DNA from 3 places in the Chitinophaga sp. 22308 genome. Region 3 is predicted to be linked to each of the others. Evidence: riboswitches for the same ligand, from Rfam matches in the RefSeq annotation. Region 3 holds a riboswitch; each other region holds the start of a gene.
What was found. Region 3 has a riboswitch for cobalamin ahead of ACTJJS_RS06445 (DUF5074 domain-containing protein). Riboswitches for the same ligand answer to the same signal wherever they lie in the genome.
Positions count from the first base shown of each region.

Region 1: it holds a riboswitch for cobalamin, as region 3 does, so the genes downstream of both, metE (5-methyltetrahydropteroyltriglutamate--homocysteine S-methyltransferase) here and ACTJJS_RS06445 (DUF5074 domain-containing protein) in region 3, are expected to answer to the same signal.
Region 2: it holds a riboswitch for cobalamin, as region 3 does, so the genes downstream of both, ACTJJS_RS02435 (DUF5074 domain-containing protein) here and ACTJJS_RS06445 (DUF5074 domain-containing protein) in region 3, are expected to answer to the same signal.

Region 1 covers NZ_JBQEOP010000002.1:460,452-462,653, forward strand. The annotation lists gene metE (5-methyltetrahydropteroyltriglutamate--homocysteine S-methyltransferase) at 1-1,443, opposite strand, end outside; cobalamin riboswitch at 1,609-1,790, opposite strand; gene ACTJJS_RS08515 (BrxA/BrxB family bacilliredoxin) at 2,010-2,202, shown strand, end outside.
Region 2 covers NZ_JBQEOP010000001.1:602,085-604,286, forward strand. The annotation lists gene ACTJJS_RS02435 (DUF5074 domain-containing protein) at 1-1,216, opposite strand, end outside; cobalamin riboswitch at 1,412-1,618, opposite strand; gene ACTJJS_RS02440 (DUF7638 domain-containing protein) at 1,719-2,202, shown strand, end outside.
Region 3 covers NZ_JBQEOP010000001.1:1,531,335-1,533,536, forward strand. The annotation lists gene ACTJJS_RS06440 (FG-GAP-like repeat-containing protein) at 1-618, opposite strand, end outside; cobalamin riboswitch at 836-1,053, shown strand; gene ACTJJS_RS06445 (DUF5074 domain-containing protein) at 1,304-2,202, shown strand, end outside.

The DNA of each region.
Region 1 (2,202 bases), on a different contig from region 3:
GGTCTCTGTTTTCAGCAGGGCATCGTACTGCTCCGGGGTGATTTCCTGTTTTTTTAGTGCGGCCCGCCAGGTGCGTATTTCTTTGGTCTGTGGGAAAGAGCCGATAGTGGTGGTGGGAAACAGCGGCAGTTTTAACGCAGCCCGCTGCTGTATCCTGCGTTCTGCAAAGATGTGCTGCCGGCGGGCATCGGCATCTGTTATTTTAGCGGTGCGTTGTTTTACGTTGTGGTCGTGGACCAGGGGAGATGTTTTCCTGCTTTCTATAGCCCTGATATTTGCTTCCAGCCCGGCTTTTGCGGCTGCTGCCGGTGATGCGGAGGCCAATTGCTGTAATGTTACCACTTCCTCGATTTTCTGTTTGGCGAAGGCCAGCCATTGTTTGACTTCAGGCGTCAGCGTGTTTTCCTGGCTCTCCAGGCTGAGGTCACAAGGGGAGTGCAGCAGGGAACAGGAAGGGGCGATCCATATCCTGTCGGCCCCGAGTTTACTGCTGGCTTGCGATATCAGTGATAGGGAATGACGGTAATCATTGATCCAGATATTCCTTCCGTCTACCAGTCCCAGTGACAGCTGCATCGTATCGGACAGTAACGGGGACGCAAGGATATCCCCCAGTTGGCTCGGACATCTCACCAGGTCCAGGTGCAGGATGTCAACAGGCAGTTGAAGGACTGTAGGAAGATTATCACCATAACATTCAAAATAGCTTGCCAATATGATATGCAGGTCGGGGAAAGCCGCTTTTATGTTGTGATAGGCACTGCTGAACACCTGTCTTTCTTTTTCTGCCAGATTGAGGGAAAGGCAGGGCTCGTCCAGCTGGATGGTCCGTGCGCCGGCATCATACAGTTTACCAATGATCTGCATATACACCGGCAGCAACCGGTCTATCAGTTCAATGCGGGAGAAGTGTTGTTCTTTTTCCTTGCCCAGTAGCAGGTATGAAACAGGACCGAGCAATACCGGTTTGGCATTGATCTGCTGCTGCCTGGCCTCTTTAAACTCATCGATGGCTTTTTCGGAAAAGAGTGCAAATTGCTGTGCTGCCGTGAATTCCGGGACGATGTAGTGGTAGTTGGTATCAAACCATTTGGTCATCTCCATGGCAGTGATGTCGTAACCGTCCTGCTGATAACCCCTTGCCATGGCAAACATCAGGTCAGTGGCGGACAATTGCCGTTCGGTGATCAGGGGGATGTAACGCGTTGGAATAGCGCCCAGCATCAGGCTCATGTCCAGCACCTGGTCATAAAAGGAAAAGTCGTTGCATGGGACGAGGTCAATACCGGCATCCTGTTGAAGCTGCCAGTTCTTTTGGCGAATACCGTGCCCTGTGGTTAATAATTCAGACAGTGTCTGTTTGCCTGCCCAGTAAGCTTCGCAGGATTTTTTGAGTTCACGCCGGCTGCCTATCCTCGGGTAGCCAAGATTGTGTGTGCGCATCTGAAACTTTTAAAATGATGAAATCAATTAAAAGTTCTTTGCTGAATTTCACGATGTTTCGCGGAAGAGGAATGACGGAGAAGCATAAACGATCTCCCTGCAGGGCACAGGATGCCCATAGGTACACAGAGAAAATCATCCGACATCACTTCAGTCCGCGAAAGCATTGTCAAATCCGGTTAGGCAGGTCTCCTGGCTTGTAACATTTTGCCGTCCTTCCCACCTTGCGGCAGTGGACATCATTGTGGCAAAACCTTTAAGTTACTTACAGTTGCGGGACAGCTTGTGATTTACACACAATTCCCTATTAATTTACGTGAAGTAAAACCTCTCCGGCTGATAAGAAATAAAGTAAGAACTGATTGTGCCTGCGAAAGTATACAATTCGCCAGATAAAAGCCAAACGGTTTTTGTAAGATGCTTTTTGCTGCTGGTTTTCAATGTATTAAATGGTTTTTAAAGCTGCCTCTGTCAGAAAAAGCTGTATCTGCCGGTAACATTTTGAAAAGTTGTGGTGTTATAAAGTGTGATATGATTACCCATTTCTAACCCTCAAATACATTATCATGCCTTATTCCCCTTTATTAATTAAGCCATTTAAAGATGAGCTGACCGACCTGGGCGTAAAGGAAATGCTTACGCCGGCGGATGTAGACAAAGCGATGGCCCAGGATGGAACAACACTGGTGATCATCAACAGTGTCTGCGGTTGCGCTGCCGGTGTAGCCCGCCCTGCTATCAGGATAATTATGGAAGACA
Region 2 (2,202 bases), 930 kb from region 3:
TAGCGCTTAAAATATCTTTATTGTTAAAGTTGAACACGCTGATGTTATTAGTCAGGTAGTCCCTGCCATAAGCCTTCATGGTGTTCAGGTATACTTCTCCTGTGACCGGATGTACAGCGATATTGTTATATACGATATTGGCATTCTGAACGACTGTCTTTGCATCTGCCATAAATTCAGTTGCGCCCATACTGAAAACGTGGCGGTATATTTTGGTGCCGGCGCCGCTGAAATAAAGAGTGTCACCCTTGGCCGTGATGCCCGGCGTAGCCCCAAAACCGGCACTCACGCTGCCTGTGATGATATCATTGGCTTTTATCAGGGAGTAGTCCCTGAAATTGATTTTGGAAATTTTAGCAGGTGATCCGGTGGTGGATACCCAGATATTACCGTCACTGGCTCTTACCACGCCGCTTACAGACCCTTTCATGTCCAAAGCATAGGTGAGCGTGTCCTTATTCGGTTCCACAACATATACTTTAGAGCCGGCGGCGGCAAATATTTTATTGTTGGAAACGGCCAGGGTCAGCTTGGCGGCAGACCGGGAGCCTTTGATAAAGGTGAGGGCTTTGGTGATCGGATTAAATCTGTATAAGCCATTGTTATCACGGATGATGACATTTTCCTCGTTTAACACCGCCACATGCGTAGGCCAGCTTAATGCGGCCAGTTCATCGTTGTAGGCGGCTACCTTTTTAAGCGTTTCCGCATTGGCCACAACGAGCAGGCCGTCGTTGCTAAAAGCGTCGCCTACCGCGTTCTTTTTACCGTTTTGGGAAATGATGTATATTTTGTTGTTGCTGATGAAGAGGTCTTGTGCCACGTTTCCCAGTTGGGTGCCATTGGCCTTAAAGTAAGCACTGTCCGTTATTACGCCTTTGGGACTGATGAATATCAGAGATCCGTTCTCCGTGGTCATGTTGCCCTCATTTAAAATAAAGGTGCCGTACTTGTATTTTCCATATACGGTAACACTTGTCTGGGAGGAAACCTTTTTATTATTGGTGGAAGCGGTGACAGCGATAATATGTTCACCCATGTCCGTTGATACAAATTTAAAAATGGAGTCGGTAGCGGTGGTGCCCTTGCCGTTGACGGTCCAGTTGAAGGTGCTGCCCTGTGGCGCCTTTGCTTTAAACACCAGGGTGTCTTCCTGTGCTACACCGTTTTGAGAAAGCACATTGATGATGGCTACTTCTCCGGTCCCAACCGGCATAGGCTCAGTAGAATCTTTTTTTGAACAGGATACCAATGCGACGGCGACGAACGCCCCAAATGCGAAAACGCTTTTTTTCATAAAATGCTAGTACTAAATGACTGGTTTGATAGCCTATCAGATGACATGCGAAAACAATAAGACGCCGAAATAATTTCAGTGCAAGTTGCATTCAAAGCCCTATCCTCGAAGCTTTAAAAATTATCTGCATTGGCAGGTCTCCTGGCTTGTTCTCACTTCGGACGGCCTTCCCGTTTTTATTCACTAAAAACAGTGGCGAGTAGATGTCCGGGTGTTGTTACAGAACTTACAGTAGCGGGTCTGCTCAGGATTTACACCTGATTCCCTATTAATTTTAACATCGTGAAACCTATGTTAAAAACCAATTGCGGCGCGAAAGTACAATAAATTATTGAAAAAGAAAGAGGAGCCGTTTGTGTGAACGACTAAAAAAGAATACTTTAGCCAGCTGAATATCAGTTTCTTCAAAAAGAAAAGAAAGATGATTAACCCAACCACAAACGTATACAGAAAACAACTGATCGAAGGCTTTTCCATTCCCGCGGTTATCCGCAATGGCAGTTATTTTTTTGTTGATATAGATGTTTATGCAGATGGAAGAGTAGACTGCTGGAACTTTGAAGATCTCGCACATTTTAAGGAAGATGTCAGAAGAGGTTGGGTAGTGTTGAATATCCCGGACAATGAAGCTATCTCCATCCATGGACTGGGCAGCTGGACCATCACCAATGGTTCCTGGTTGTTTGATACGGAAAGTTTTATTGACTATGTGTTGCAGCTGATCAGGATACTCAACCCAACACTGGAAAATATCTACCAATACAGGCAAAAAGTTGTTAACGGTATTAAGATAGGAGAGAGCGCAAACGGAATTGTTTACAAAGAACAAAAAAGAACGGCCAATGATTTGTTTCCTGAAAAAATAGGCGGAGAAAGCATACACCTGTTTTATAAAGTGAGCGAGG
Region 3 (2,202 bases):
CCCGTTACCTGTACTGGGCCAGATAATGGTGCGGCCGGTGGCCGGCGTAACGGCCAGCAGATCGGCTTTTCCATCACCGGTCATATCGGCCGTCAGGAATGTATAGCTGCTAAGATTGCCCTGGTTCTGCATTAGGGGAGCCACTGATGGAAAACCACTGCCACTGCTTCTCCAGATCACCGCTTTCCCTAGCTGTGGCTCAACAGCTATCAGATCGGCTTTCCCGTCACCAGACATATCAGACACCATAAAATTATATCCGCTATAATTGCCCTGGTTCTCCATCCAGGCTACAGGAGCACCGAAAACATAACCTTTATTTTCCCATACAACGGCGCGGCCAAATTGTGGCGTAACAGCGATGAGATCGGCCCGTCCGTCGCCCGTTACATCACCTGTAAGAAAATTGTACCCGGTAAAGTTACCCTGTCTCTCCTGCATGATTTTGCTTTCAAATAACAGGTTGTTGATGGGCGTACCCTGTAACAGTAAAGCCCCCATTGTTTTTTCGCCTGCGTCGAGGGGGGATAGTTTTTTTTCGGGTTTAGTGCAGGAAAAGAGGAGGAAGGCCATCAGCAACTGGATGGCAGGACAGGTTTTTTCAAATAGTTTTTTCATAAAATAAGGGTTTGAAGAACAACAATTAATTCGGTTAAGATATGCTTGCCAAAATATAGTTATTCCCTAAAATATTGCAGGGTTTTTGAAGCTTGACTAATTCAGTGGCGGGTAAAGACGAGAATCCGGGAACCTGCCACGGGCCGCGGATCCAGCGTGGTTTTCAGCCACTTCATTTTTTGCGCTTTATTTTATTGGATATAAGCGGAAGTTAACGTACGTTTGTAAGGCAACTGGTTGTTCTGTTCATGCAGAACATTAAAAGGGAATCCGGTGTAAAACCGGAGCTATCCCCGTAGCTGTAATCCTGCCTGCCGGCTTATAACCGGCAATGTTTTTCCGGAGTTTGCTCCATACCACTGTCTGCGATTGCGGATGGGAAGGTTTCCGGAAAAGCAGGAGAGCCAGAAGACCTGCCAGCTGTGATCACCATTCGTCGCTTTCGGGTGAAAGGCTGTAGAATGTAGGCCTGCCGGCTTTATATTCGCGTATTTGTTTTTTTTTGTTTCACCTGCGTGCGGGTACGGGAAAGAAAACCTGTACTATTTTTTCAGGCTGTGAAAAGCAGCTATTGTAGCAAATTGTTTTTGAGTGAAAAACAAAATGGATAACCCTTGCCTCCTATGAACGACCGGATGCCCTATGATGCTCATTTTTTATTTAGCATAACCACAATTTGTAAACTATGAAATCAATCAAGTGTTTGGCCCTGGCGGCCTCGCTGTTAATCCTGTTTGCCGCCTGTAAAAAAGAAAACACCGATTCCGGGTTAGGACTGATAACCAAAGAAAACGCCAATGCGGTGCATACCGGTGCAACCCTCCTCGGCAAATATCAAAACGGCTTCCTGATGGTACATGAAGGGCAGTACGGTGTCAACAATGGTGATCTGTGGTACTATAGCTATGACAGCAACAAAGTAGCGAAAGACATCTACAAAGCGGAGAACCCCGGTAAAAACCTGGGCCCTACTACTTCCACTCTGCAGTTTGCCACTATCTACAATGGCAAGGTGTATATGGTCGCAAAAGTGGGAGGCCCGCTGGTGGCCACTGATGCCAATTCCCTGGTGGAAACCGGCAGGATTGCCAACCTGCCTCAAAGCGAAGGTTATGCCTTCGTAGGCGTAGATGCCAGCAGAGGGCTGCTGAGCGCGGTGGACGGTGTTTATCGCATCAGTCTCTCCGGACCATCGCTGGGCGCCAAAGTAGCAGGCATTAGCGGCCCTGCGGGCGATATGCTGCTGGCTGGCAACTATGTGTTTGTGATGACCAAAGACGATGGGGTAGTGGCACTGAACGTATCCGACTACAGCATCGCGAAAAAATTTGGTATCGGCGACGCAGGCTTTGCCCGGACCAATGACGGCACTGTCTGGGTAGCCGGTAAAGATTCACTGGTGGCCATTAACCCGGCTTCGTTGGCGGTGTCCCGCGTGAAACTGCCTTTTGCCACTACGAATCCATGGGCTTATCTGTCCTGGCGCTCCGGTTCCCTGACATCTGACGGATCATCCGTGTTTATTGCTGCCCGTCAGTCCACTGCCGGTATTGGCGGCAACATCGAATATGGCGGCACCCAGTT